3 regions of the Bacillus sp. SRL543 genome follow, and region 2 is predicted to be linked to each of the others. Evidence: riboswitches for the same ligand, from Rfam matches in the RefSeq annotation. Region 2 holds a riboswitch; each other region holds the start of a gene.
The links. Region 2 has a riboswitch for cobalamin ahead of AC4E8B_RS12530 (acyl-CoA thioesterase). Riboswitches for the same ligand answer to the same signal wherever they lie in the genome.
Positions count from the first base shown of each region.

Region 1: it holds a riboswitch for cobalamin, as region 2 does, so the genes downstream of both, AC4E8B_RS15230 (ribonucleoside-diphosphate reductase subunit alpha) here and AC4E8B_RS12530 (acyl-CoA thioesterase) in region 2, are expected to answer to the same signal.
Region 3: it holds a riboswitch for cobalamin, as region 2 does, so the genes downstream of both, AC4E8B_RS01415 (ABC transporter substrate-binding protein) here and AC4E8B_RS12530 (acyl-CoA thioesterase) in region 2, are expected to answer to the same signal.

Region 1 covers NZ_OZ481794.1:2,964,711-2,976,717, forward strand. Annotated here, with positions in the region: gene AC4E8B_RS15210 (PTS fructose transporter subunit IIABC) at 1-898, opposite strand, end outside; gene pfkB (1-phosphofructokinase) at 912-1,823, opposite strand; gene AC4E8B_RS15220 (DeoR/GlpR family DNA-binding transcription regulator) at 1,820-2,572, opposite strand; gene AC4E8B_RS15225 (hypothetical protein) at 2,844-3,185, shown strand; cobalamin riboswitch at 3,412-3,606, shown strand; gene AC4E8B_RS15230 (ribonucleoside-diphosphate reductase subunit alpha) at 3,827-6,058, shown strand; gene AC4E8B_RS15235 (ribonucleotide-diphosphate reductase subunit beta) at 6,077-7,120, shown strand; gene AC4E8B_RS15240 (response regulator) at 7,273-8,823, opposite strand; gene AC4E8B_RS15245 (sensor histidine kinase) at 8,816-10,618, opposite strand; gene AC4E8B_RS15250 (glycoside hydrolase family 88/105 protein) at 10,844-11,953, opposite strand.
Region 2 covers NZ_OZ481794.1:2,490,666-2,497,840, forward strand. Annotated here, with positions in the region: gene metG (methionine--tRNA ligase) at 1-1,407, shown strand, start outside; gene AC4E8B_RS12530 (acyl-CoA thioesterase) at 1,457-1,930, opposite strand; cobalamin riboswitch at 2,068-2,257, opposite strand; gene AC4E8B_RS12535 (hypothetical protein) at 2,311-2,574, opposite strand; gene AC4E8B_RS12540 (ABC transporter substrate-binding protein) at 2,673-3,746, opposite strand; gene AC4E8B_RS12545 (ABC transporter permease) at 3,743-4,546, opposite strand; gene AC4E8B_RS12550 (ABC transporter permease) at 4,548-5,351, opposite strand; gene AC4E8B_RS12555 (ABC transporter ATP-binding protein) at 5,341-6,447, opposite strand; gene thiT (energy-coupled thiamine transporter ThiT) at 6,747-7,175, opposite strand, start outside.
Region 3 covers NZ_OZ481794.1:247,939-259,945, reverse strand. Annotated here, with positions in the region: gene AC4E8B_RS01445 (cobyric acid synthase) at 1-845, opposite strand, end outside; gene AC4E8B_RS01440 (bifunctional adenosylcobinamide kinase/adenosylcobinamide-phosphate guanylyltransferase) at 842-1,420, opposite strand; gene cobD (threonine-phosphate decarboxylase CobD) at 1,399-2,472, opposite strand; gene cbiB (adenosylcobinamide-phosphate synthase CbiB) at 2,429-3,412, opposite strand; gene AC4E8B_RS01425 (heme ABC transporter ATP-binding protein) at 3,409-4,875, opposite strand; gene AC4E8B_RS01420 (FecCD family ABC transporter permease) at 4,875-5,936, opposite strand; gene AC4E8B_RS01415 (ABC transporter substrate-binding protein) at 5,902-6,873, opposite strand; cobalamin riboswitch at 7,066-7,245, opposite strand; gene AC4E8B_RS01410 (MFS transporter) at 7,337-8,512, opposite strand; gene AC4E8B_RS01405 (TrmB family transcriptional regulator) at 8,649-9,407, shown strand; gene AC4E8B_RS01400 (hypothetical protein) at 10,798-11,574, opposite strand; gene AC4E8B_RS01395 (hypothetical protein) at 11,835-11,963, opposite strand.

The DNA.
Region 1 (12,007 bases), 480 kb from region 2:
GAAGCATATTGGAAACACCATTCATCAGATGCTTGTAGATGCCGCCTTTTTTCTCCTTATTGCCGCTGTCTTCTGAAGCATTGCCTGATCCCTGATAGACCGGCGCATCCTTTTTAACGGCCCTGTCAATAAGCTCTTTAGGCTTGCGGATGCCGTCTGCTACGGCCGTCTGGATGACATGCTTCCCTCTGAAGCGTTCCATTTCCACTTTTGTGTCTGCCGCCACAATAACGGCAGCTGCATTTTCGATTTCTTCCCGGGTAAGGACATTCTTAGCCCCGCCGGATCCATTTGTCTCTACCTTTATATCAATGCCCAGTTCAGCTGCTTTCGCTTTGAGTGAATCTGCGGCCATGTAGGTATGTGCTATCCCTGTAGGACAGGCTGTAACAGCGACGATGAAGTCCTTTTTGTTTTCCATGCTCTGCTCTTCTTCTTCGCCTTCTTCATCATGGGCATTGATAATGCTCAAAACGGTTTCCGCAGAATCCGCTTCCATCAGCTCCCTGCGCACTTCTTCTCTCATAAGGATGGAAGAAAGGCGTGAAAGTGCCTCAAGGTGGGTATTGTTCGCACCTTCAGGGGCGGCAATCATGAAGAATAGATGTGACGGCTGTCCGTCCAGTGAATCATAATCCACCCCTTCTGCCGATTTGCCGAATGCAATTGCAGCATTGGCAACAGCCGCGGTTTTCGCATGGGGGATGGCAATGCCGTCGCCTATTCCGGTAGTGCTCTGTTCTTCTCTTTTTAGAATAGCTTCTTTGAAAGCGGAAATGTCATTAAGCTTTCCAGCTTTATCAAGAGTTTCTGCCAGCTGGTCGATTGCCCCGCGCTTATCCCTGCCATTAATAGAGAGCAGGATCGTATCTTTTGTCAACAGCTCTGTAATTTTCATAAAGCTCTCCCCTTTAAATTGTTCTGACCGCTACCTCGGGCAGCAGTTCTTCTACTTTTTCAATCGTGCACAGGCCAATTGAAAAGGCTGTTGCACTTCCAGACGCCACACTGTATTTAAAAGCCGCTTCATAGCTGCCGCTTCGGCTGAATTCGGCAAGGAAGCCGGCAACCATAGAATCTCCGGCACCTACCGAGCTTTTTAATGTGCCCTTCGGTACAGTCGCTGTAATGGCCATATCGCCATTCACAAATACAGCCCCCTCCCCAGCCAGGGAAATGATGACGTTCTGCGCACCCATTTCGATAAGCTTTTTAGCGTACGGAAGCACTTCTTCGCACGTATGGATTTCAGTGCCGAATAATTCGCCAAGTTCATGGTGATTGGGCTTGATCAGGAAAGGACGGTATGGGAGAACCTTTTTAAGCAGCTCACCCTCTGCGTCTGCAGCAAACTCTGCACCGCCGGCATGGCAGATTTTGGCCAATGATTCGTACGTATCATCCGGCATCGTGGAAGGGATGCTTCCGGCCAGCACCAGCATATCTCCCTCTCCCAGCCGGCTGATTTCAGAAGTCAATGCTTCCAGGTCTTCTCTGCTGATTTCAGGCCCCCTGGCATTGATTTCAGTTTCCTGCCCGCTTTTCAGCTTGATATTGATTCTTGTGTCATCCTTTACCGGAACGAATCGGGTCTTAATATTCTCTTCCTCCAGGGAGTCTTCGATATATTTACCGGTAAACCCGCCGGCAAACCCGATTGCTTCACTGTCGACTCCCATCCTTTTCAGGACCCGGGAAACGTTTATGCCTTTTCCTCCAGGAAATTTAGATTCACTTTTTGTCCTGTTCAATCCGCCGAGCTGGACATTGTCCAGCTCAACGATATAATCAACGGAAGGGTTAAGCGTCAATGTGTAAATCATGCTGTCACAACCTTAATTTTTGTTTTGCTGATAAAGGATTCTCTGCTCTCTGCATCAAGCGAGTTTGTGATGATGGATGCTTCATGAAGCTCCGCAATTTTGGCGAAAGCGATTTCAGAAAACTTCGAACTATCCGAAAGCACATATGCTTCCCTCGATAGTGAAATGGCCGTCTGCTTGATCATTGCTTCCTCCTGGTCCGGTGTAGTATAGCCGAACTGAGGATGGATGCCATTGACACCCATAAAGCATTTATCAAATCTGTACTGGCCCAGGCTTGACAGGGCCCCCCTGCCTATAATGGCGTTCGTATGCGGCTTAGCATAGCCGCCTACCAGGAAGGTCTTGATCCCTCTCTCCATTAGGATTTGTATATGCATAAGCCCGTTTGTCACTACCACAATATCCTTATGAGGCAAGAAGGGAATCATTTCCTGTACGGTCGAACCCGCATCCAGATATATGCAATCTCCCTCTTCTACAAGGCCTGCTGCATACTTCGCAATATCCTTTTTCTCTATACGGTTTTTAGAGGATTTTTCCACCATGCTGGGTTCCTGGAGTTTCCCCTGCAGTCTCGCAGCACCCCCATGCACCCTTTTTAAAAACTTATCATTTTCAAGCTGGGATAAATCCCGTCTAATGGTTGATTCTGAGGAAGCTGTCAATTCGACAAGCTCCTGTATTTTAACTGTATGCTTCTCTTTTAGCATCTCAAGTATGAGCTGATGTCTCTCTGGCGTCAGCAAGAATAACACCTCCCGGCTGCTTTCACTGGCAGCTTCATGGCTTTTTGCTTAGTAATTGTATCTTTAATTATGTAAGCCAATTGTAATGGAATCGATTTCAAAAATCAATCATTTTCTTTCACAACCATCCAAATAAGTTCATGAATTGATGATTATTGATTGTTTCGCATTAATTCGGATTTTTTTGAAAATATCAAAGTTTTGTTTGCCTGTTTATTGAACGCTATAATGGAGAGGCGAAAATATTATAAATGTCTTGGAGAGTGTTTCAGTGAAAAATATTGGCGGTTTTTATCTAGAACTGATTAAAGTAATCATCATTGCCGTTGCCGTGTTTGCCCTTTTTGGATTTTTTCATGAAAAGATCCTTGGACTTGCGGTCCCGGCAGATGAAGATATAACAAGCAAAGCATTCGGGGTGCCATTCTATATTCAGTCTGCTGCACTATTCATGCTTCTTTTCCTTCTTTATAAGACAAATCTGCAAAGGTGGAGCTGGTATAAAAAGTGGAAGAACAGCGCCAGGCTTTCGACAAATACGGCACGGATTCTGCTTATTGCCGGGAGCGCCATGCTCCTGCTTCCTTATTTTTATTATTTTTTAGCTTTATGATTGATGTAGGATTTTATCTATGCTACAATCAAGGTACAAGATATTGATTATACATCACGAATCAACACTACATATTGTTTTCCTTATGAATGAATTTTGTTTGTGGTCTCTTTTTCCTTTTTCGCTTCTGAAACTCGGGAAGCGATTTTTTTTGCAGAAAGACCAGAGAATTTTGGCGAATGATCGATGCGGCTGCCGATTCAGGCTATTGCTGTCAACAATTGAATAAGAATCCGCAAGTGTTGGTGCCCATTAAGGGCTTAAAAGGGAATCCGGTTCGATGCCGGAGCTGTCCCCGCAACTGTAAGTGTGTACGAGGTAAGCATCCACTGTATATGAACGCTGAACAGGCGCATTTATGGGAAGGGCTTATAGTAGGATGATGCACGAGCCAGGAGACCTGCCATGCTTGCAAAGTTTCGGTTCTTCGGGGATTGGGAAGGTGAAACGATGGTATAAATCGTTTGATCTTCTTTTATGCCTTCGTTTGATCCGCCCAATATGTGGGCGGATTTTTTTATGGTCAAGGAATTAATAAATTGTAACACTTGTGGATGATTTTCAATTCTTTATCCACGTCCAGCTTAAACGCTTGCGCTTTTGTTTTTGGAAAAATACTGATCAACCCAGGAGGTATGACTATGAACATTTCTTCGGCAAAACCGCTGCCATTGGCAGCCATTGATTCAGATTTCCCGCATTTGGACTTTCAGCACCTCTATAAAAGGGCGATTCAGCTGCAGGAGAATCACACTCCAGGAAAAGATGAGCTACTTAACCAGCTGATTCTTGATTCTCTTTCTATGATCAGCGAGGCGGATCCTGACTGGACATTCGTGGCCGCACGCCTGTATTTATCCAGCCTTTATGAGGAAGCTGCCGAGAACCGCCGCTTCACTGCCGGAGATCGGTATGGCCCCCTGTACGGGCTTATCACCAATCTAACCGATGCTGGGGTCTACTCTCCAGTCCTGCTGGAATCTTATACTAAAGAAGAAATCGCTGAAATCGGTTCTTTCATTGACCCGGAGAAGGACAGGCTTTTTACATATATAGCAGTGAAGATGCTGGCTGACCGCTATCTGAGCCGGGATAAGAAAAAGAGGCTGTTCGAGCTGCCGCAGGAAAGATTCATCATTATCAGTATGGCTTTGAACCGTTCAGAGCCGAAGGAACGCAGACTGTCTCTCATTAAGGAATCCTATTGGGCTTTAAGCAATCTGTATATGACAGCAGCAACCCCTACCCTCTCCAATGCCGGAAAGAACTGGGGCCAGCTTTCAAGCTGCTTTATCGATACAGTGGATGACAGCCTGCAGGGCATTTATGACAGCAATACAGATATCGCGAACCTTTCCAAGAATGGCGGCGGCATCGGGGTCTATCTGGGAAAGATCCGGAGCCGGGGCAGTGATATTAAAGGATTTAAAGGGGCTTCATCAGGAGTTCTTCCATGGATGAAGCAGCTCAATAACACAGCTGTGAGCGTCGATCAGCTCGGACAGCGAAAAGGGGCAGTCAGCGTCTATCTCGACGTCTGGCATAAAGATATCTTTTCTTTCCTGGACAGCAAATTGAATAACGGGGATGAAAGATACCGCACCCATGATTTATTCACCGGTGTCTGCCTGCCGGATTTATTCATGGAAACGGTGGAATCGCGCGGGGACTGGCATCTGTTCGATCCCCATGAGGTACGGAGTATTATGGGCTTTTCCCTTGAAGATTTTTATGATGAAAAGCCAGGTGCTGGTTCTTTCCGGAATAAGTACGAAGAATGCATCGCAAACCCGGAGCTGTCTGCGACAATAGTGCCCGCAATCGATATTATGAAGAGGATCATGATCAGCCAGCTTGAAACCGGCACTCCTTTCATGTTTTATCGGGACGAAGTCAACAGGAAGAATCCCAACAGTCATGCAGGCATGATCTACTGCACCAATCTCTGCACTGAAATCGTGCAAAATCAGAGTGCAACCATAACGAAGGAGCAGCGTGAAGAAGACGGCCGGATTATTATTGAAAAGATCCCCGGCGACTTTGTAGTCTGCAATCTGTCATCTATTAATCTGGCGAGAGCTGCAGCTGACAATGTATTGGAAAGATTGATCCCGATTCAGGTGAGGATGCTGGATAATGTCATTGATCTGAATACCATCCCCGTCCTCCAGGGAGTGGCCACCAACCGCAAATACAGGGCAATCGGGCTCGGTACATTTGGCTGGCATCATTTGCTCGCCTTGAAAAAACTCAGGTGGGAAAACGAAGAAGCCGTCAGGCTGGCAGATGAGCTGTACGAAAAGATTGCCTTCCTGACTATTAAAGCCAGTATGAATCTGGCCATGGAAAAAGGCTCATATCCTGCGTTCAAAGGCTCTGACTGGCAAACCGGCGAATACTTTGCTTCCCGCGGCTACAGCAGCCTGGACTCTGTCCACGATTGGGATTCTTTGATGCAGGCAGTCAAGAAGAACGGCATCCGAAATGGATATCTTATGGCTGTGGCCCCCAATGCATCAACAGCCATTATTGCCGGCAGCAGTCCGAGCATCGATCCGATATTCAGGAAATTCTATTCTGAAGAAAAGAAAGATTACAAGATTCCGGTAACGGCGCCTGACTTGAATGAGCATACAACCTGGTACTATAAGTCAGCTTACGTGATTGATCAGCACTGGAGCATCCTTCAGAACAGCCAAAGGCAGAAACACATCGATCAGGCAATCTCTTTTAATTTTTATGTCCAGAACAATATTAAAGCAAAGGAACTGCTGGATTTGCATCTGTCTGCCTGGAAGAACGGTTTGAAAACAACGTATTATGTCAGGTCTACTTCTTCTGACTATGAAGACTGTGATTCCTGCTCAAGCTAACCTATAAGGAGTGTTATTATGACAACCCCTGTCCATAAAAGAGAAATCATGAATCAAACAGCACCAAACCGCTCTACCGGAATCATCAATGGAGAATGTTCCAATATCCTGAATTGGGATGATGTCAGGTTCCAATGGGCCTTTCCTAAATACAAGCGGATGCTCGCCAATTTCTGGACCCCTTTTGAAATCAATATGTCACAGGACATCAAACAGTTTCCTGAGTTATCAGCAGAAGAAAAGGAAGCTTTCTTAAAAATCATCGGCCTCCTTGCCCTTCTTGACAGCATTCAGACTGATTATGCCGGAAAGGTCGCTGATTACCTGACAGATTCCAGCCTGTCCGCCCTGATGATCATCCTTGCCCAGCAGGAAGTGATCCATAACCACTCTTATTCTTATGTGCTTTCAAGCATTGTTGATAAAAAAAAGCAGGACGAAGTGTTTGAATTCTGGCGTACCGAGCCTGCCCTTGTGAAGCGGAATGAATTCGTTGCCTCCGGCTACAGGAAATTTGCAGAGTCGCCTTCCGTTGAAAGCCTGCTGAAATCGATCATTTTCGACGTAGTGCTGGAGGGGCTGTTCTTCTATTCCGGCTTCGCCTTTTTCTATCATCTGGCACGGAACCAGAAAATGGTCTCTACCAGCACGATGATCAATTATATTAATAGAGATGAACAGCTTCATGTCGATCTTTTTGCTAAAATCTTTCAGGAAATCCTTGAAGAATATCCTGACCACAATACCAAAGAGCTGGCAGAATTCGCCGAGTCTACTTTCAGGGAAGCCGCCCATCTCGAAATTGAATGGGCGCGTTCAATCATTGGGGATAAAATAAACGGCATCCTGATCGAAGATGTGGAGGAGTATATAAAATTTTATGCGAACGTCCGCTCCAACCAGCTGGGCTTTAATCGGCCTTTTGAAGGATCAAGGACTAATCCCCTCCGCTGGATCAAGGCCTATGAAGAGGTCGATCTTGGAAAATCGGACTTTTTTGAACAAAAGCCGAGGCAGTATGTGAAGGTGAATACAGTGGATAATGGGTTTGATGATCTATAAATTTACTCATGAGAAAGCACCCCTGCTTGTCGGCAGGGGTGCTTTTGGCTGAAGAAAATCTGCGGCTTTTTTTACAGAAATAAGGAAGAAGATGATAATGCAGAGCTTCCAATTTGGCATTAAATCAATAAGCAGCCAGGCAGGATTATAGCTCATTCAAACTGCTTTTTGTATTCGGCAGGAGTATACCCTGTATATTTTTTAAAGCAAACACTAAAATATTGGGGATTGCTATAGCCTACCTTCTCACATACCTCATACGTTTTCAGATCCCCCGAGCGCAATTCTTCCATCGCTTTATTCATTCTTAGTTCCAGCAGGTAGTCCCCAAAATTGAACCCTTTTTCGAGTTTGAATAAATTGCTTAAATAAGGTGTGCTGACATGGATGATCTCAGCCACTTTTTTCAGGGTCAGTGTACTTTCATGAAAATGTTCTTTAATGTATGATATCGCTTGATCAACATGGCTGAAATGATTTTTATCTTGTTTCCTATGCAACGCATCTGCCCACTGCAAAACAAGTGAATGAAGAATTTCCATCATTTCAGTAAGCGTTTCTATTTTCATAATTCTCTCATATACTTCGGAAAAATTAATACTTATGGTTTCTTCCTTTTTCCACTTTTCAGATTCAAAAAACAGCAAAGTACTGAACTTTAGCGCAAGGACTTTTAAATCTGACAACGGCACAGTTTTTCCTTCTAATATCGCATTGTTTAATCTGGTGAGAGTTTCACTTACCTTTTCAGGGATACCGAGCTTGATTTGGCTTTCTAATTCTGATTCTAATATATGCAGAGAATCATCTGCTTCTCTCTCGCCTGACACGGTATCTTCAAAAGAAAATACCCTCCCTGTTCCCATGATATGCCTTAAATCCATGGCAAGCCTTGATTCCAGAAGTGATTTTCCGAGCTCGAACAGATTCTGATAGGTTCTTCCCAGCGTTATTGTAGCAGAATGTCCATCATGCTCATAAAGTGTATGGATTATTAGATTGGCCAGCTGGCCTTTTCTTGTATCATTCAAGCCATCAAGTGATAAAAGGACTGCACACTCATTGAAATCTATATGAATGACAATACATTGTCCAGGTGTAAAAAGGGAGGAAGCAGCCTGTTTCATTAGTTTAATAGAATTCTCACGGAGACCTGCAGATGCGTGAACAAGAACAGCAGTGAAGCTTGGCCCTTCTAATTCAACCCCGAGCTCATTCAATTCCTTCTCCACATCTACCTGCTGGTGTCCCTCTCTCATCAGCTCCTGAAAGAACTTTTGCTGAAGAAAGGGCAAGGACTCTGTAACTTTCATTTCTTTCCTGGCTTCATGTTCCCAATCTGCCGCTGCTTCCTTTGCTTTCAAAAGCAAATGATCTGAATCTACCGGCTTCAGCAAATAATCAAACGCTTTCATTTTAAGGGCCCGCTGAGCATACTTAAACTCTTCATATCCTGTCAAAAAAATGATCCTGGTTTCCGGGCTGATTTCCCTGACTTTCTTCCCCATCTCCAAACCATCCATAAAGGGCATATTAATATCCGAGATAACCACTTGGGGCTGCTCCTTTTCAATCAACCCCAGCGCCGCCTCGCCATCCCCCGCTTCTCCTGCAACAACAAATCCATGCTCTCCCCAATCGATGGACTGGCAGATCCCTCTGCGGATAATACGGTCATCTTCAACAACAATCACCTTATACATTCTCGCTGAACTCCCCTTTTGTCTTGGGAATAATGATGCTCGCCACTGTCCCGCTTCCTGGTTCACTGGCTATACTTAGTCCATACTCATTTCCAAAATGGATTTTAATCCTTTCATTTACGCTTTTTAGACCAATCCCGATAAAGCCCTTGGTTTCCTGAAAAGAAGACTTCATTTCGTTAAGAATATCCTGAAGTTTTTCTTTTTCCATCCCATTGCCGTTATCTGCAACCTCTAAGTAAATGGTCTCTTTATCCTGGTAACCTCTTATCATAATCTTCCCTTGCCCTCTTTTCTGTTTCACTCCGTGGTAAATGGCATTTTCAATAAGTGGCTGCAAGGAAAGCTTGACAATATCATGGGAAAGGACTTCTTTTTCTACGTCGATAATATAAGAGAAGTCATCACCGTAGCGCATCTCCTGAATGAATAAATAGTGCTCGATATGCTCCAATTCATCTTTAATAGGAATAATTTCTTTTCCTCTGCTGATTCCAATACGGAAAAAGCTGGACAATGCGCTTACCATGCTGCTTGCCTCCTTATTAAGCCCCATATCACATAATCCCTTAATTGAATACAGCGTGTTATAAAGGAAATGCGGGTTAATCTGAGCATGCATAATGGCAAACTCCAGCTGCCGTTTCTCTTCCTGCTCCAGGCGGATCTGGTCCATCAGTGACTGAATTCGCAAGAGCAGTTCTTTAAACCCATTATGAAGGACTTTCATCTCCTCTGGGCCTGATGTTTCATGATAAAAATCCAGGCTCTTTTTATTGATGGTCCGCATTTGCTCTGCCATTTTCTCGAAAGGCTTTGAAATATACTTCCCTACCAGATAGGTAAGAAATATCGCACTTACTATCATCAATAAGATGAAGAAAACAGTAGAATGCTTTATATAATTCACTTTGTTTAATATTTCATCCTGCGGGACTACTGCTGCCAGCTTCCAGTTGTTCGGTTTGACTGTATCATAAATAACAATCATATCTTCCCCGGAAGCGCTTTTATAAAAAAATTGCCCGTCCTCTTCCTCGGTTTGCTGAAGGGAGCGGAGAGTTTTATTATCCAGCTTGTATTCCGTTTTCACGGTTTTGGATTCATATTTGCCGTTAGGGCTGATCAAAGTCAGATAGCCATTATCACCGATGAGTGATTTGTTCAGCACCTGCTCAAAGAATTCATCGCGAAGATTAAATAATACGATTCCTTTTTCTGAATAGTATTCCTTTTCGATCAGCCGGAACACCGACATCACTTCATGTTTGGTATCAAAAATTTGATCCTGGTGTATATTTCTCCAATAAAATCCCTCTTTGCTTCCTTTATAATGATTAAAATACTGATCATAGGAAACCGTCGGGTTAGCTGTGTAATCACTATGATACAGCAAAAACCCTCCTTGATTGAGATCGATCAGGACGGATTCCAGTATGATATTATAGCGCGAATAAATAAGCTGCAATGTTTTATCTATTTCCACATAATACTTTGGTTTAATGTCCGCCTGTTCCATTCCAATCAAGTTTAAAACCATTGGGTCATTCGAAACAGCCACTATCTGCTGAAACACGTCTGTGAGCATATAATCCAATGAGTTTTTTGTCTGAAAAATGGTATCATTGACATTTTTATATGCATTTTCTTCAACCTGGGCAGTTGCAAGCAAGGAGGAAACCAGCCCGGAAACGGATATAAAAATAATAATGATCGGTAAATAAAGAGTATTAATCGTTGATTTAATCGAGAAAAGGAAATATTTGCGAATGAAGTTTTTTATTTTCATAACCATCTTTTATGTTCCCCTTAGAAGCAAAATAGAAGATTAGATCTCCTGACTTAAACAATATCTAATATTCTATCAATGGTAAATAAGTTTTTTCTTAATTCGAAATATTTTTTCACTTTTTACTGCATGTCCTTCAATTAAATGACCTTGTAAAATAAACCTTTTCATGTGCAGGAATCCGGCACAAGAAAAGGTTCATTTCCTTATCATACAGGATGTAGCCGGCTGTTATGCTTTCAGCAGATCATGGTATGCCATGCTTCCCAAGATAAAGGCACCCATCCCATGGAGGTCATTGATTGATGTAGGGCGTTCTGCATAGTAGTCATAAACACCTGCTGATGTCCCGATTACAATGCCCTTTAAATCAATTGCTTCCTCTTTTTCATCGACCATGTGTTCCAGCAGGCCTTTGTATGCCTTATCACAAATTTCACGGTAGGTTTCATCAACATAGCCATGCTGAATTCCTTTTGCAATAAAATACAGGAATAATGACGAACAAGAAGATTCCAGCCAGTTATCCTCAAGGTCACCTTTGTCGATGATGTTAAACCACAGACCTGTTTTTTCATCCTGGAAATTGGCAACCGCCGGTATGAAGCTTTGAAGAGAAGTGATCCATTCTTCCTGGCCCCGCTTCTTATCTCCAAGAATCTCCAGCAGGTCGATCAATGCTGTACCGTACCACCCAACAGAACGCCCCCAGAACTCAGGTGAAAGGCCTGTTTCAGGGTCAGCCCATGGCTGCACTTTTTTCTCATCCCAGGCGTGGTAAAGCAGGCCTGTTTTCTCGTCTGTCATATGCTTTCTCATCAGCTTTTCCTGAAGCAGGACATGCTGGATCAATTCTTCCTCATTGAAGTGCTCCGCATAAAGCAGCATGAAGGGGCCTCCCATAAATAAGCCATCCAGCCACATTTGATAAGGGTATTTTTCCTTATGCCAGAATCCATTCTCTGAGGTTCTGTTAATCGTCTCCAGCGCGCTTCTTAAACGCTTTGCTGCAATCATATATCTTTGATCTTTCGTTTCTTCGTATAGCGGGAATAAAAGAATTCCTGCCATTGTAGAGTCAAGCTGGTCCCTTTCAAAGCGGACATTCCCATATTCATCAATCAAGTTATCAAAATAGGCTTTTATATACTCAAAATATTCTTTTTTTCCTGTTGCTTGGTAGACCCTGTACATGCCATATAGAAAAACCCCTTGATGATAGTGGAAATCATCTACCGGCGGAAGCTCTTCTGCACGAAACGTCTGCATAAGTGCCTGGCATGCCTTTTCAGCCATCATCAAAGGTGTTTCAGTCGTAATCTTATCAATTGTTTTTCCCATTATTCTGTCTCCTTTTCATGTGAAATTAGTAGCAATCAGACAAAAAGGATGCCA
Region 2 (7,175 bases):
GAGTGCTTTGAAAAAATGGGTTTTACTTACGATCTTTATACTAGGACAGATGCCCCCCATCACCATCAGACTGTTCAGGAGGTATTTCTTTCACTCTTGGAAAATGGCCATCTTGATTCAAGAACAATTGAACAGACTTATTGCCGGACATGTGTTCAGTTTCTGCCTGACCGGTATGTCGAGGGAACTTGCCCTTCCTGCGGCAGCCATGCACGCGGAGATCAATGCGATGCCTGCTCGGCCATTCTTGAGCCGGCTGACCTTCTTGATAAAGCTTGTAAAATCTGCGGGACACCGCCGGAAATGAAGGAAACCGAACATTATTACTTCAGGCTGAGACATTTTCAGAAGCAGCTTGAGGAGCTGACTGAGGAGGCCAGCTCCCGCCATTTATGGAGGGAAAACAGCAGCAGCCTGACAAGAAGATATTTAACTGAGGGACTTCAGGACAGGGCTGCAACAAGGGATTTGGATGTCGGGGTGCCAGTCCCTGTTGAAGGAATGGAGAAGAAAAAAATATATGTGTGGATTGAAGCGGTGATCGGCTATCTTTCTGCCAGCAGGGAATGGGCCCGCCAGCAGAACAAAGATGACAGCAAGTTCTGGGGTGCCGATGCTATTTCGCATTATGTCCATGGAAAAGACAATATCCCTTTCCATACCATCATTTGGCCAGCCATACAACTAGGAATGGGACTGCCCGGCAAACCTGCACGCATGGTTTCAAGCGAATATCTTACCTTGGAGAAAAAGAAGCTTTCCACAAGCAGGAACTATGCAGTCTGGGTGCCTGACATACTTGAAAGATATGAACCGGATTCTATCAGGTATTTCCTTGCTGTCAATGGCCCTGAAAACAGGGATGCTGACTTTTCCTGGCGGGAATTCATCTACAGCCATAACAGTGAGCTTCTCGGGGCATATGGCAATCTGGTTAACCGGACTTTTAAGTTTATTGAAAAATATCATGGCGGCCTCATACCGGAAGGAAAAATAAGTGAAGCAGTTCAGGGTGATATTAAGCAGCTTTATAAAAAAACCGGGGACATGATTGAAGATGCTAAGCTTAAAGAATCGCTTGAGGAGATCTTCACATTTGTACGCTCTGCCAATAAATACTTTGACAGTGAACAGCCCTGGAAAACGCTTGATACAGACCCGCATAGATGTGCAGATACCTTGCTGACTTGTGTGTATATCATCAAAAATCTGGCCCGGCTCCTGAACCCCTTCCTCCCTTTTTCCAGCATGAAGGTAAACGCTATGCTGAATGCGGATCCGCTGGAATGGAAAGAGGCTGGGATCACAGAAAAAAAGCTAGGAACGGTTGCTCCCCTGTTCCGGCGCATTGAGGAAGGGAGAATTGCAGAGGAGCTGGAAAGGCTGGAAGCAGCCTGTAAGAAATAGCTGCGGAAGGGATTACCTTATGAATATAGAAGTGGCTGAAATTCATCTCTTATCGGATCAACATTCTGTTTCTTCTATTCTCCTTTCGTGCTCCTGCTGAAGCAAAAAGCCTGATTTCTTCGTCAGAATGAGGCAGCACCCCTGCTACAGGGGTGGGCTTGCCGTTTTCATTTACGGCAACCATGGTTAAAAAGGATTCGGTCGTCAACGTCCTTTTCCCTGTTAAAAGATTGGCTGCATGCACTTTCACATAAACTTCCATGGAAGTTCTTCCTGTTGAAGCTACAAAGGCTTCAAGGGTGAGTGCATCACCGATAGATGCTGAAGACAGAAAATCTACAGAGTCGATCGAAGCTGTAACTACCATGCTGCTGGAATGCTTCATTGCAGCAATGGCAGCAATTTCGTCAATATAGGATAGCACTTTTCCGCCGAAAATTGTCTGCAGGTGGTTAGTATCAGGCGGAAGCACTAATCTGGTCTGAATGGTTCGGGAACGATTTGCAGGGTAAGCTTTTTCCATAGTTTTCACTCCTCGGACTTCTTGTCTGCAAAAAATAAAAGGCATCCTTTATAGAGGATGCCTGCACATTACAAATATAACAAATTAAAAACTTTGCCATTTTTAAAGCGCATCACTCTCCTATCACCCGTAGGACGGTTGTGTACTTCTCTATGGCAGGTCTCCTGGCTTAGCATCATAGACTCCTTCCGCCTTCCCGTCCGTTAAGGAACAGTGGCATCGAGGGAGGAGCCTCAGCATTACAGTGGCGGGACCGCGCCGGAATTCAACCGGCTTCCCTTTTAAGCTTGCAGCATGCTGCAAAGCACCATAAAGCATTTATTCAATTACTGAAATTTTATCATATTCTATCAAATACGGATATATATTTCGGCTGAACCTTAAAAATGGGATTCAATCCTCTCGAGGTCAAGTATCAGAGCATTGATTTCTTCGGAGGAAATGCGCAGCGGCATCTGGTCATTTAATGTGATTACCTGCCCTCCCTCTTCATCCTTATGCCTGTAGAGGTAGTCAAGGAGCCCGATAGCCTGATTTTTGGTCAGAATGGATTGGGTTTTGAAATGCTTGATCATGCTGATGGAAAACTGTTCTGTCTGGTCATCATATTCACCAGAAACAATGCTGCCGCTGATATAATACATCACTGCCGCCTCCTGTTTTTACAGGTAGATTCCCCCATATATGCATAGTTGATTCTAAGTTGCAGAAAAACGGCTGGAGATTCCTCCAGCCGCTGCTATTATTTACTGTGCATTTTAAATTCCAGAAACAATTCATTATAATGTGCGAGCATTTTTTTTCCAAGGTTTTCGTAAACTTCCAGCTTTCCGGTCATGTCCGGGTCCGGATAGAAGCGCTTGTCGCTGACTATTTCCTCAGGCAGGTATTTCAGCGCCTCTTTATTCGGCGTCGAATAGCCTACATATTCGGTATTCTGTGCTGCAACCTCAGGATCAAGCATAAAGTTCATGAACTGGTGGGCGGCATCCAAATTTTTCGCCGTTTTGGGGATGACCATATTATCAAACCAGAGGTTCGTCCCTTCCTCTGGAAGTACATACTCAATATTGTCCTTTTTCCACATCAGCTCTGAAGCAGTCCCTGACCAGACAACACCGACGGCTGCTTCATCATTTTCAAGCAGCATCCGGATTTCATCCCCGACTATGGCTTTGATATTCGGTGTAAGGGTATCAAGCTTTTCCTTTGCTTCCCTCAAGTGCTTCTCATTTTGATCATTAAGGGAATAATTGAGGGAATTCAAGCCCATTCCCATTACTTCCCTTGCACCATCAATAAGAAGTATCTCATTTCGCAGATCTTCATCCCACAGATCATTCCAGCTCGTAATTTCCTTGTCGCCGAGCAGATCTATGTTATAGGCTATGCCGACCGTACCCCAGAAATAAGGGATAGAGTATTCATTGTTCGGATCGAATGCCAAATCCATGAATCTCGGATCGATATATTTCAGGTTTGGGATTTTGGAATGATCGACAGGCAAAAGCAGGTCTTCTTCTTTCATTTTTTCAATTGCATATTCTGACGGGACTGCTATATCGTAAGCTGTTCCGCCCTGTTCAATTTTGGTCATCATGGCTTCATTGCTGTCAAAGGTTTCATATATCACCTTGATGCCAGTTTCTTTTTCAAAACGGTCCACAAGTTCTGCATCGATATAGTCTCCCCAATTAAAGACCGTCAGCGTATTTCCGCTCGAATAGCCTTGTGAGGAATTAAGTTTAGAGACTGCATACAGCAGCAGCGCAGAAATGACAGCAATGACCAGCAGGGCTTTTCCAAGCTGTTTCATTTTTTGACCCCCATTCCATTCGGCTTCGCATTTTTCTGGGTGATGAAATAATAGCCGATCACAAGTATAAGTGTGAACAGGAACAGAAGCGTGGAAAGTGCATTGATGTTCAATGACACCCCTCGCCGGGCAAGTGAGTAGATTTCAACCGACAAAGTGGTGAAGCCATTCCCTGTTACAAAGAAAGTGACTGCAAAATCATCGAGTGAATAAGTCAGCGCCATGAAAAAGCCGGCAAAAATGCCTGGCGTGATATATGGCAGAACGACCTTAGACAGCACATCGTAGCGGCTCGCCCCAAGATCCCTTGCAGCATCCACCAGCGTAGGGCTCATTTCCTGGATTTTCGGCAGTACCATGATAACGACGATCGGAACGCAGAAAGCGATATGCGAAAGCAGGACCGATGTAAATCCCAGCTTAATCCCTATCATCGTAAACAAAATCAGGAAGGAAGCGCCAATGATGACATCAGGACTGACAATCAAAATATTGTTCAAAGACAAAAGTGTGCTCTTAACCTGCCGCTTTCTGACATAAAAAATGGCCAGTGCTCCGGCCACTCCGATGACCGTTGATATGGCAGCCGACAGGAGAGCGATAATGATGGTATTCAGCACAATGATCAATAGCCTTGCATCAGCAAAAAGCTCTTTATACCAGTCAAGCGTAAAGCCTTCAAAATGTGACATCGTCCCGCCGCTGTTAAAAGAATAAAACATTAGATAAAATATTGGCGCATAAAGAACTAAAAAAACAAGGATCAAATAAAGTGATGACCATTTAGATAATTTACCCATGCTAAGCCCCCCTCCTGCGATTTCCGGTCAGCAGCATGATGATCACCATCGTAAGGATCAGGAATACAGCGATGGTTGAGCCCATCCCCCAATCCTGTGTGACGAGGAAATGCTGTTCAATGGCTGTGCCCAGGGTGATGACCCTGTTCCCTGCAATCAGGCGGGTAAGCATGAACAAGGAAAGCGCAGGGATGAAAACCACCTGGCAGCCGGATTTAACGCCATCAAGCGTCAACGGGAAAATGACCCGGGTAAAGGTTGTCCAAGAAGATGCCCCCAGATCATTGGAAGCATCGATGAGTGACGAATTCAGTTCATTAAGCGAATTGAAAATCGGCAATATCATGAAAGGCAGGAAGATGTATACCGATACAAAAACAAAGCTGAAGTCGGTAAACAGAATTTGCCTTGAACCTATTCCGATTACTTCAAGAAAGCTGTTGGCTGCCCCGTAAGTCCCAAAGATGCCGAGAAAAGCATAAGCCTTGAGCAGCAGATTGATCCAGGAAGGAATGATGATCATCAGAAGCCAGAGCTGCTTATGCCTGGTCTTTGTCAGCAGATAGGCAGTCGGATAGGCAATCAATAAAGAAAAGGCGGTGATCAGGAACGCATACCAGAAAGAGCTCAAAGTCATTTTCATGTAAACGGGTGTGAAGAATTTCTGGTAGTTCCCGAATGTGAACTGCCCTTCTATATCAAAAAACGAATAATACAGCACCAAAAACAAAGGGGTAACGACAAATAAAACGATCCATAGCAAATATGGGATCAGGTACAGGTTGCGTGTCTGATTATTTCTCATAGCTTTCCTCTTGATAAGCCTCCAGCCTGCGGTCAAATTCTTCCTCAGATTCTCCCGGCCTCATGACATGGATGGCTTCGGGATCAAAGTGAAGGCCGATTTCATCCCCTACCCTCGCCTTGCGTGTAGAATGGACGAGCCATTCGTTCCCATCCTTATCAAAGCATGAAATTTCGTAATGGACGCCTCTGAAAAGCTGCGAATCAACCCGGACCTGCAGTTTGCCCTGCTCGCTCGGTGTGATTTCCATATCTTCCGGCCTGATAACCACCTCAACCTTTTCATTCAGATCAAATCCGGCATCGACACACTCGAACTTTCTGCCTGTAAATTCAACCTGGTAATCGGTAAGCATGATTCCCCCGACAATATTGGATTCACCGATGAAGTCCGCAACAAACCGGTTGACAGGCTCATCATAAATATCAGTAGGCGTTCCGCTCTGTTCAATCCTGCCTTTATTCAGGACGAAAATCTCATCAGAAAGGGCAAGAGCCTCCTCCTGGTCGTGCGTTACAAAGATAAAGGTAATGCCAAGCCTTCTCTGCAGCTCACGCAGCTCGTACTGCATTTCTGTCCGCAGCTTCAGGTCTAGTGCAGAAAGAGGCTCATCAAGGAGGATGACCTCAGGCTTGTTGACTATCGCCCTTGCAATTGCTACACGCTGCCTCTGTCCGCCTGACATCTCTTTGATTTCCCTCTGCTCATAGCCTTCGAGGTTGACGAATTTGAGCGCTTCTTTCACTTGCTCATTAATTTCCTGATTTTTCATCTTTTTAATACGCAATCCGAATGCCACATTTTCAAATACGTTCAAATGGGGGAATAGCGCATAATCCTGGAATACGGTATTAACCTGCCTCCTGTTGGCAGGCACTTTATTGATTTTTTGCCCATTGAAGAAAATGGTGCCTTCTGATGGCTCAATAAATCCTGCGATAAGACGCAGGATCGTCGTTTTTCCGCAGCCTGAAGGGCCGAGAAGCGTGTAGAACTTTCCCCTCTCTATGTCAAAGCTGACACCGTCAAGTACCGGACTGTCATTGTCATATTGTTTTGTAACATTATCAAAGCGGATAATAAACTTATCTGTCATTATAATCTCCTTTACTATATTTATCGTCGACGTACCGTCTAGTTTGTTATGCCTCATTGGCCAGTTTATCACTTTAGTATAATAGCGTAACTTATTATATACCATAATTTGTCGAATGAAAGCTTTTTTCCGCAATTCTCTTCAATTTCCCGTTAAAAAAAACAACGTTCTGTTAGTGTTCCTTGCTGATTTGGACTCATGCAATTCAAACTTTGTTTCACTCGCATTTCAGCACAGCAATAACAAAAGCACTCCCTTCAGGCTCATTCGCCGGAAGGGAGTGCTTTACAACATGGATACTAGTTGGCCAGTTTCTGAGACTCTGAAGCAGAATAGCTCTGTTCCCTCTGTACCAGTCGCGGGGCAGCAGATAGCAGGAGCCATAAAACGGCTGTACATAAGAAAGCGGAACCAAGCATTGTAATTCCATTGACCATCAGGGAATATACAAAAGGAGACATGCCATCGGGTGCATAGCTGCCGAAGAAGATCATGCCGGCAAGAAAGTGCCAGAAATATCTTCCCGCACTGCCAAGGAAAATCGCGGCTGCTGCCCAGCCCAGAGCTTTTCCCTTCTTTCCTTCCGCCAGGTTTTTTTGGACGCTGAGCGCCAGGAAGCCGGCACAGCCGATAAAAGCAAAAGCAATGAAATACTCTATGAATGTCTGCAGCGGATTAACCATCCATGCATCCCCCATGACGATCTGAAGGATACCCCATGCAAAACC
Region 3 (12,007 bases), 2.2 Mb from region 2:
ACCCAGCGCACCGACACGTCTTCTTCATAGAGAAACGGTTCAATGTCGCTGTAATTTGATATATACGGCAGCCTGATCACCGCAATATCAATCTTCCCTCCCTGTTTCCTGTAAAAGCTGTCCTCAAGGGAAAGGGAGTCCTCTCCATCAATCATATGGTTGTCAAAATGGGGAAGAACGCCGAGAACAGGAATCCCTGTCCGCTCCTCCAGCCAGGAGATGCCATCTGCAAACAAATCCGGATCGCCCCGGAACTTATTGATGATCAGCCCTTTCACCCTCTTCCGCTCTTCTGGGGTGAGCAGCTCAAGGGTGCCGATGATGCTTGCGAACACACCTCCGCGGTCGATATCCGCTGCCAGGATGACCGGGATATCAACAAGATCTGCCACCTTCATATTGACCAGCTCCCGGTCCTTCAGGTTGATTTCTACCGGGCTCCCGGCTCCTTCTGCAACAATGACATCAAAATCGGCTTCAAGCTTCTTCAATGATTTTTCAATCACAGCAAGACCCTTTTCATAAAAATTCTCCCGGTAGCTGCGGCCGGAATAGCTTCGAACAGCCTTTCCGAGCAGAACCACCTCTGAGCTCATATTCGATTTCGGCTTGAGCAGGATCGGGTTCATCCAGACTGTTGCTTCTGTCCTTGCAGCTTCTGCCTGGATGCCCTGCGCCCGGCCGATTTCCCTGCCGTCCGCTGTCGCATAGGAATTATTGGACATATTCTGAGACTTGAACGGCGCCACCCTGAGGCCTTCATTGGACAGCAGCCGGCAGAGAGCAGTAGCGATAAAGCTCTTCCCCACATCTGAAGCTGTTCCCTGTATCATGATGCCTTTCATGATTTTCTTCCTTTCATAAGAAGCGGGATTCCCGCTTCCACAAGATAAGCCTGTCCTGCCATAGAGACAATCCTCTGATGGAGCTGGCCAAGCAGCCTGGTGTAGATGCGGGACACACTCCCTGTTTCAAGCGTTTCATACTGGACTTCATTGCTGACAATAATCAATGCGCCTGCATGGTCTGCCAGGGATTGAATATCCCGAAGGATCCGCTCTCTGACAGCTTTCTGGAATTCCGGACTCTCCCAGCTGCCATCTGTGCCGAATAATTCATTGTTCAACAGAGTGGTCAGGCAGTCCAGAAGCAGCACATCCTGCTTTGTAAAAGCAGCAGCCAGCTTTCCTATCCCCGCAGGCTGTTCCCAGGTCCTCCACCCGCTGCCGCTTTCATCCCGCTGCTTTTGATGCAGCAGGATCCGCTCGGCCATTTCTTCATCCGAGCTCTTCCCTGCGGCTATATAATGAAGACGGCTATTGGAGGCGGCGGCTCGGGACTCTGCTGCTTTTTCCGCAAAGGTGCTTTTGCCGCTGCGTACGCCGCCTGTTATGAATATCAGCCCTTCTGTATCATCCATTCGTCGAACGCCTCCATCAGCTTCAGATTATCTTCTGTCCCTTTGATGGCAAACCTGAGCCAGCGCCCCGAAAGCCCAGGGAAATTATAGGTATGGCGGGGGACGATTCCTTTTTCCAGCAAAAAGGAAAACAGTTTTTCCTGGTCATCATATTCCTGGTCGCGGAGAAGATAGAAATTGGTTTTCGATTCGGACACGGGCAAGCCTTTGGCTCTGTAGAAGTTAAAGAGCCTGCTTCTTTCTTTTTCAATAAATTTCTGTGTTTCTTTTATGTATGCGTCCTCTTCCAGGCAGATCAGTCCTGCCTGCTGGGCAGCGGAGTTGATGCTCCAATGGTACTGAAAGCGGGCCATCCCCCTGATCAGTTCAGGATCTGCCAGTGCATAGCCGAGCCGCAGACCCGGGATGCTGAACATTTTCGTCAAGCTGCGGAGAAGAATCAGATTTTTGTATTCTGAAAGCAGCGGCACAAGAGGTTCATATTCCGGCAGAAAATCATAAAATGCCTCGTCAACGATGATGAGTGTTTCGGAACATCCCTCTAATAATGAAACGATTTCTTCACGGCCATAGTATCTGCCTGTCGGATTAGCCGGATTGCAGAGAAAGAGGGCATCCGCTTTCCTTCCTGCCTCACAGAGTTTTGCCGTATCCAGTTCCCAGCTCCCTTCTTCCAGCTGAAAATAGCTGATGTCACAATCATTCACTCTGCAGGCCTGTTCATATTCAGAGAAAGCCGGCTGAACAATCGTGACTTTTTTTCCTGCCAGAAGCCTTGCTGCCAGACTGATCAGCTCGGATGCACCGTTCCCGGCCAGTACATACTCTCCGGCGATGCCTTCCTTTTGAGCCAGCCTGGCAGTCAGTTCTGCTGCAAAAGGGTCCGGGTAAACAGGCAGTTCATTGAAAAATGAATGCCAGCCTGCCTTTAATTTTTCAGGCGGCCCCATAGGATTAATATTAGCGCTGAAGTCCAGCAGCTCTGATGGCTCCGGCATCCCAAGTGCCTTAAATAAATGCTGCGGATTGGATCCATGTGACGGCCAATTCAAAGAGCATTCCCCCCAGCCATAAGAATAATAGAAATAATAAAGACGTCCTTTTCATAATCTCAATGACCGACAATATATGGCCTTTTTCCAGGATAACGACAGGGTCGCCCATTCTTGCCCTGTCAGAAACGATCCCTCTATAGTAATTGATGCCCCCGAGCTGCACACCCATCAAGGCTGCAGCTGCCGCTTCTCCCCAGCCGCTGTTCGGGCTCGGGTGCTTCCTGCTGTCCCTGATGAGAATGTCCCATGCTTTCTTAAAACTGGTATGCTCGGGCTTTTTTCCCAGCAGCATCAGGAGGCCGGTCAGCCGGGCCGGGATAAAGTTCAGCAGATCATCGAGCCGGGCTGAGGTCCAGCCGAAGTCGATATATTTTTCATTTTTATATCCTGTCATAGAGTCGCAAGTATTGGCTGCACGGTATAAAAGGGCAAGAGGTGCTCCGCCGATGAGCGCCCAAAACAATGGAGCAGTGATCCCGTCACTCGTATTTTCTGCAACCGTTTCCACCGTTCCTCTTACAATGTCCGGCTCTTCCAGCTTTTCTGTATCACGGCCGACAATATAGGAAAGCTTCAGGCGTGCTTCAGATATGTTTCCTCTATGAAGCGGACTATAGACCTCAAGCGCCGCTTCCTTCAGGCTTTTTTGCGCGATGGTGGTGGAAATGAGGATGGCTTCAATTATGATTCCTGCCAGCGGATGGATGCTATAGCCGGTGTATGTGATGGCGCTGGCAGCAAGGAATACAGTACCAAGGACAGCCAGGACCATGATGGCCCCTTTCAGCTTCCGCCGGCCGCCCCGGTTCCATTTTTTATCCAAAAATAGAATAAATGACCCGATCCACCGGACTGGATGGGGCCATTTAGGCGGATCTCCAATAAGCAGATCCAGCAGAAACGCAAGGGTAAGGGCAGCAAGATGATAAACAATCATGATGACACCCTATCCCGGTATTTGTGGAGCGCTTCAGCTGTACAGTCATATACGGCTTTGCTGATCAGCTTGCCAAGAGGTGTAATCGTTCCTGCAAACTCCAGCTTTTTCCCTGACTGGGCCGCAGCAATCAGGATGCTGTCTGTGCTTGTTCCGGTCGCCAGAGTGCCGGATGCCTTATCGATTATTTGATGATCATGAAGCACTTTCACCTTTGTTTCCGTGGCCGTCATGATGCTTTGGATGAAGGCTTCCTCTGTCAGGTTTCCGTTGATGAAGATCCATGTATTGATCGTGCCTGGGGAAAATTCAAAGCTGTGCAGGCCGCTGCGGGAAGCGTCTACAGCATTCCCCGTTCCCGCGGTGACAACTGCGAGGAGAGAAAAGCCGTCGGATTCATAGAGCCTATAGGCAGCGTCGGCCACCTGGACGGCTGTCATCATGCCGACCGCCTCGCCTGGTTCATAGCCTTTTTCCCGCAGATATTCCTTCATTTCTGCCCGATGGTCGCTGCAGTCATAATGGTTCGGCACCTGGCGGTTAACAAACAGCCTGTGCCAGCCGACCCCAGCTCCTGCCACCCCAGAGGACATCGTACGGAGCGGGAAAGATGATTTCACAAGCACATGGTCTTCGTACACCTGGACATCTTCTTCGCCGACAGCGGCCGGTTCAGCAGCAGTCAGGTCCCCTGGCAGGATCGCCATCTGCGGGGCAGGGACGGCCGGATGGGCATGCTTCATGATATCCGTCTGATAGACTGTGCGGATCCGGTCCTCATGGAGCACTTCATTCGGTACATCAGCCGCGACTACCTTACCGTTTTCCATTAAAAGCAGCCTGTCGCAATACAGCGCTGCAAGGTTCAGATCATGGAAAATGGAAACAACGGTCATCCCGCATTCCTTCGCCCATGTCCGCAGCAGGTCAAGCAGCTCTTTCTGGAAAGAGAGATCAAGATGGTTGGTCGGCTCATCCAGGAGCAGGATCTCAGGTTCCTGGGCAAGCGCCTGGGCAAGGAATACCCGCTGCCTCTCCCCGCCGGAAAGCTCATGGATATAATGATCCTTGAATTCTGCGACCCGCGTTTGTTCCATCACGCGCTGTACGATCTTTTCATCTTCTTCAGACCAGGTCTGGAACCATCCCTTCTGATGGGCATACCTGCCCAAAGAAACCGTTTCTTTGACTGTATAAGAAAAAGATTGTGATGAATGCTGCGGCAGCACTGCAATGACCTTTGCCAGCTCTTTCACTGAGAACTCCGTCAAAGGCCTGCCTTTGACAGAAATGCTCCCGCTCTTATAGGAGAGGATGCCGCTCAGCATTTTTAAAAGAGTTGTCTTTCCGCTTCCATTTGGGCCAAGGATGCCAAACAGCTCACCCTTCTCCACTGAAAAACTGACCTCTTTAATAATGCTTTCGTCCGCGTAGCCGCCGGTCAATCCTTGTATGCTCAGCATCAGACCGCCCTCCTATTTCTTCTTTTCAGCAAAATGAGTGCAAACACAGGCGCTCCGATGATGCTTGTAATGACGCCGATCGGCAGCTCTGTAGGCGAGATGACCGTCCGTGCGACCAGGTCGGCAAGTATCAGGAAGCCTGCGCCGGTCATCATTGACAAAGGCAGCAGATGGATATGGTCAGGCCCCCACAGCCGTCTTGTCAGATGCGGGATTACGAGGCCGACAAAGCCGATGGTGCCTGACACCGCGACGGCGGCACCTGTCAGAATGGATCCTGCCACGAGCACCATCATTTTTCTTCTCTGTACATTCACACCAAGATGCTGTGCACGCTCTTCTCCAAATGACATGGCATTCAGCTCTTTCGCATTCATCATTAACAGAAGGCTTCCTATGATGAAAAACGGCAGGATGATGCGGATATAGGCCCATCCCCTCATCGAAACGCTTCCCATGATCCAGCCGATGATCTGCCTGAGCTCTTCTCCTGTCAAAGCGATCATGAGAGAAATGAGCGCGCCAAGAAAAGAACTGACAATGATTCCCGTCAAAATGATCGTTTCCACCTTCATGGCCCTGTCAATCCTTCTTGCGAAAAACAGCACGGCAAATATGGTCAGGAATGAGAATATCATACTGAGAATAGGCAGCGTAAACAGGCCTGCAAACGGGATCGAGATTTGAAAAAACAGCACCAGCACTGCACCGACAGACGCACCGGATGAAACCCCCAGTGTATAAGGATCTGCAAGCGGATTGCGCAAGAGGCCCTGGAAGGCTGCCCCCGCAATGGCGAGGGAAGCTCCTACAAGCCCGGCAAGAATGACCCTGGGCAGGCGGATATTCATCACAATATTGCTGTGCATCGGGTCAACCGCAGCAGCGGGCTGAATCGGCAGGATTTTAGATCCTACTATATTGATGATGGAAGGGACCGGCACAGAGACTGTACCAATTGAAATCCCGACCAGCATGCATATGACAAGGAAAGCGGCTGCAACCACATAGGCTGACAGCTTATTCTTACTTAAATACGTCCGGATAGACAGCTTTGGCAAATTCCTCTACTCCTTCAGCAAGCCTCGGGCCGGAACGGCTTACTGTATCTGAATCCACACTGAACACCTGCTTGTTTTTTACGGCATTTACATCCTGCCAGCCTTCACGGGCGAGAACTTCTGCCACAGCATCTTCATTACGGTAGCCGGAAGTGGAAATGATCACGTCCGGATTTTCCTTGATGATGGCTTCAGGATCCACCTTTGGCCATCCTTCTTCTTTTACAATATTCTCTGCATTAATCATCGTAAGCATTTCATCCATGAATGTATTTTTCCCAGGCGAATAAATTTCCGGCGCTGGAGACACCTCTACAAAGACTTTCTTCTTTTCCGTTACGCCAGCTGCTTTTTCTTTGATTGCCTCTATCTTCTCTTTCATGCCGGCAATCACATCTTCGGCTTCTTCCTTTGCACCAGAAGCGGTTCCTATCATTTCGATCGACTCATATACCTGTTCAAAGCTCTGGGCATCATTGACAACCAGCACAGCGATTCCTGAATCTTTCAGCTGCTGCAATCCTGCTGTTGCATTGTGAGCGCTTGAAGCATGCGCAAGAACCAGGTCCGGAGCAAGGGAGATGATTTTTTCAACATTGAACTCCATTCCGCCGATCTTCTCTTTATCTGCTGTTTCTTCCGGGTAATTATCAAAATCAGATACCCCAACAACTTCTTCACCCAGACCGAGTGCAAAAGCTGTTTCCGTGTTGCTTGGAATCAGGGAAACAATCTTCTCCGGCTTTTCTTCTATAACAACTTCTTCACCGGCGGCATCTGTGATGGTAACCGGAAATTCTGCTTTTTCTGTTTCTGTCTCTGTCTGTTCAGTGCTGCTGCCATTGTCCTTTTCAGGCTCTGCAGCCGAATCGCCGCAGCCTGACAGAACACCCGCTGCCAAAAGCATGCTGAATAATAACGAATAAAGCTTTTTCATGGTAAATCCCCCTGTAGAATAAATGTCGCAAAATTCATGCTGCAAGAGTCTTATGCCCAAAACGGGACCAGCATCCTTTGAAATCAAAAAAAGCATCCCCAATAAACATGGAGATGCTTTGCACGGCGTGCGCAGATTCAAAATAAAAGATTCCAAAAGGCTGCCGTACACCTCCCTATCCTCGTAGGTTTATGGGTGCATAAGAATCAGGCAGGTCTCCTGGCTCATGGTCATTGCTTGCTGCCCCTTCCCATACATCCGTACAGTGGCTTTGCAGCTTGCTCCCATTTACAGTGGCGGGACCGCGTTGGATTTGCACCAACTTCCCTTTTAAGTCTTTCAAAGAAAAACACCTGTTTCTGCATATGTATGAAATTTTCCGCTATCGCCATTATACACTATTTCATCTTTAAAACTAGCAGAAAAAGGGCCGTCCGGAAGAAGACCGGGCAGACCCTTTTTGCTAGACGGTCGGGCTGCTGCTTCTTGCCGGCCGCCTGCTCTTCAATCCTGCCATCGAGAAAACGGCAGCGCCAAGTGCGAAGAGGATGAAGACTCCCCCTGCCGAAGCGTTCCACTCGACTGAAGCCTGTTCAATTATAATTCCCCCGATCAGGGATCCAAAGGCAATCCCAAAGTGCAGGGCTGAGTTATTCAAGCTTTGCTGGATATCCGATGTTTCCGGAGAAGACTCTATCAAATAACTCTGCAAGGCCGGAGTGATCGCCCAGCTCAGCATGCTCCAGATAATCATGACTGCAATAAATAGCGGCAGGTAAAAAGCAGTATGCGGAATCGAAAACAGCGCAGCCGCAAACAGCACAATAATCGCTAAAATCGTCGGCTTTGTTCCGAAGCGGTCGGCTAGATATCCGCCTGCACCGCCGCCGGCCACCGCGGCAATACCGAACAGCAGATACATGATGCTGACCCAGTTTCCGTCCATTCCCAGGACGGTCTTTAAAAATGGAGTCAGATATCCATAAAGTGTCAGGTGCCCTGCTAAAAAGAGGAACGAGGCCAGTTGGGCGAATAAAATTTTCCTGTTCTTCAGGGCAGCGAACATCTGCCTGATGGATATGGCAGCTTTCGGTTCAATCCGGTCCATGAAAAAGTACACCCCTGCTATCGACAGGCATGTCAGGACAGCAATCATCAGGAATGGTGCCCTCCAGCCAAATTCATTGCCAAGCATAAGCCCGGCCGGAATGCCAAGAACAAGTGAAGCACTTACGCCCATAAACACGATGCCGATCGCCCGTGCGCGATATTTTTCCTGCACTATATTCGATGCGATCGTGATGCACAGCACAACAAGCAAAGATCCGCTTGCCGCTGATATAACCCTTGCCAGAAAAAGAATACTATAACTCGGGCTCAGGAAAGCCAGGATATTTCCTGCAAGGAAAACGAGCAAGGCTATGAGCGTCAGTTTTTTCCTTTCCACTCCCCCGGTCGCTGTCAGCAGAATCGGTGCCGCGACAGCATATACAATCGAAAACACACTGATCAAAAGGCCGGCTTTGCCGATGCTGACATGAAGATCGGCCGCAACCAGATCAATGATTCCTCCTATTATAAGCTCGACCATCCCGACTACAAAGGAAACGATCGTCAAAAGATACACACGTTTATCCATTTTATACACCTCTCAATTAGTTACCACCACAATGGTAACTTTTTATAGGGATAGGTGCAAGTGTTAATTTTCCCAGTGCGATTTAGCGGAAAAGATATGATATTATTAAGAAAAAACTGACTCAGGAGTTCTGTCTATGCTGCAGCAATTCGGGTTTACCCAATATGAAAGCCAAATTTATCAGGCGCTTATTTCCGCGGACCAGCCGCTGGACGCCACAGGGATCGTCAAGCTCTCTGCCGTCCCCCGCTCAAAGGTGTATGAGGTGCTTCACCGCCTGGCAGAGAAGGGCATCATCCTTGAAACGACGGTAGAAAAAAAGCGTTTGTACACCGCCCTTCCCGTTGAATCTGTGATCAGCAAGCTGAAGGCTGACTTCGAAACAAGCGTCCAGGAGCTGCGGGAAACTGCCGTCAAAAAACCTGTTGCGGATGACCGGGTGTGGACCTTGAAAGATAATCACTCCATCCTTTCCCTGCTGGAGGAAATGCTCGGAAGGGCGGAAAGAAAGATCATTATCTCTGCCTGGGGCGATGATCTGCAGAAGTTTACAGAGCTGCTGGAGGAGAAGCACGGAGACGGTGTCAGTATTCATGTGCACTCTATCGGAAAAATAGAAACGAACCTCCCCTCAGTTTCCGTCCTGATTCCAGACAGGCATCATGAAACACTCGAAAGAAGCAGGATCGCCATCATCGACGAAGAAGAAATGCTGTTCGCCGGCATGGAAGCCGGCAAGTGGAATGCCATCACCACCCGTTCAAGGCCGCTCGTGAAGTTTTTCGCTGAGTTCTTCTATCATGATGTCGCCCTTACCGAAATCACACAGAAATATAAGGACACCATCATGGAGGATAAAGCGATCCGGGATGTTCTTTTGAATTTGCGGTATTAGGGCAAGGCGGGCATCTTGCGGTTAACGGGGCATGTGAGGTTCAGATGCATGCAGTCTGTTCTTCGGAAACTCTTCTAGAGGGCTCTAGTCGGTCTTGCTGGCACCCTCTGTTTTGTAAAAACTCTTCTAGAGGGCTTTGGGCGCGATCACTAACACCTCTGTTTTACAAAATCTCTTTTAGAGGGCTTTAGTCGCTCCCACTAACACCCTCTTTCTTCAAAAACTCTTCTAGACGGTTCTAGTCACGATCACTAACACCCTCTGTTCTTCAAAATCTCTTCTAGACGGCTTTAGTCGCGATCACTAGCACCCTCTGTTTTACAAAATCTCTTTTAGAGGGCTTTAGTCGCTCCCACTAACACCCTCTGTTCTTCAAAAACTCTGCTAGACGGCTTTAGTCGCTCCCACTAACACCCTCTGTTCTTCAAAAACTCTTCTAGACGGTTCTAGTCGCGATCACTAACACCCTCTGTTTCTCAAAATCTCTTCTAGACGGCTTTAGTCGCTCTCACTAACACCCTCTGTTCTTCAAAAACTCTGCTAGACGGCTTTAGTCGCTCCCACTAACACCCTCTGTTCTTCAAAAACTCTGCTAGACGGCTTTAGTCGCTCCCACTAACACCCTCTGTTCTTCAAAAACTCTTCTAGACGGTTCTAGTCGCGATCACTAACACCCTCTGTTTCTCAAAATCTCTTCTAGACGGCTTTAGTCGCTCTCACTAACACCCTCTGTTCTTCAAAAACTCTGCTAGACGGCTTTAGTCGCTCCCACTAACACCCTCTGTTCTTCAAAAACTCTGCTAGACGGCTTTAGTCGCTCCCACTAACACCCTCTGTTCTTCAAAAACTCTTCTAGACGGTTCTAGTCGCGATCACTAACACCCTCTGTTTCTCAAAATCTCTTCTAGACGGCTTTAGTCGCTCTCACTAACACCCTCTGTTCTCCAAAAACTCTTCTAGACGGCTTTAGTCGCTCCCACTAACACCCTCTGTTTAGCAAAATCTCTTCTAGACGGCTCTAGTCGCTCCCACTAACACCCTCTGTTCTTCAAAAACTCTTCCAGACGGCTCTAGTCACATCCACTAACACCCTCTGTTCTTCAATAACTCTTCCAGACGGCTCTAGTCACGCCCACTAACACCCTCTGTTCTTCAAAAACTCTTCTAGACGGCTCTAGTCGCTCCCACTAACACCCTCTGTTTAGCAAAATCTCTTCTAGACGGCTCTAGTCGCTCCCACTAACACCCTCTGATCAACAAAAACTCTTCCAGACGGCTCTAGTCACACCCACTAACACCCTCTGTTCTTCAATAACTCCTCTAGAGGGCCAAACTCTCCTGCCCCCCCTTTTCCCAATAAAAAAAGCCCGGCATTCCTGCCGGGCTTTCCTCATCTCGCATACAGCTTCCATTCCCGTGTTTTTTTATCAAACACGAGCTTGGCTTCGCATTTTTCTTTTGCGATGCTTTCGTATTCTTCGTACATGTCGTCCATATTGGCAAAATCGCCGATCACCCAGATGGGGATCTCGATCCGCGCACGGTTTTGCTCTGTCTGTTTGATGGAGATGACTGCACCTTCCCTCATCATGTCCTTCATGTAGGAAATAGCCTCTTGCGGCACCGGCGGGAAGGAGCTTTTCTTCCGCAGGCCGAGGAGTGATTTTTCCGGCTTGATTTCGCTCAGCTTTTCAGGGATCAGCTGGCTCAGCAGGCGGTAAAAATCAGCCATGTCCCGGTAATAGGTTTTGTTATACCAGCCGTCATCATGGGCCAAATAGACAAAGCGGTTGCCAAGATAGTTATAGAATGGCGCTTTCAGGTGCTCCTTCAGATGGCCCAGATACAAAAGCTCCGCAATGGTCTGGCCAGGAAGCTCGTTCAGCCCTTCAAGCTCCTCAAAATCGATCCAGCAGAAGTCGCCATAGTTGTAGACATCATCAGAAAGCAGCTTATTCAGCTTTTCATACGGAACATACTCCAGAAGTGTATGCATATTGAATTCACCATCATCAAACCTGTGCTTCAAAAGCAGGAGATTCGCCATTACATCTGACAGCGACCGGGCAAACTCCTCAAATTCAATGCCGTAAGACATAACATATCTTTCCTGTTCATTTAAATGGACATATATGAGATCACGCGAGCTGTTATGATTCTTTTTCAATAGCAGAACCTCCGAATAAAATAAGAAAAGATGATTTCTGAGCCGATGGAGCGCGGAGCTAAACAGTTGCCGAAGTTTTAAAGGATCTTCTGATCTATTAAGATACACAGCCTCGCTCACGCTTCAGCTGCCATGCCCGTCCGGATACAATATCCCTATTTTAGCAAAAAACATTGAAAATTTCTTAGTTTTAATAAAAATATAAATCAGCCGCATCTTTCCAATTTATGGTTAACCGCACAATGCAAGTGTACCGGCACTCACTCATTTGCCAATAAAACAGCAGCAGATAGAACCGAATACTCTCTTTTCCCGGCAATCTTGAAAAATTCTCCTTTTAAGGAAACAATATGACCGGCAGGAACGTCTATACTAATGACAATGTACATAAAGCTATTCCGGACTTTCGCCAGAATCCACTTGCCTTCCCCCT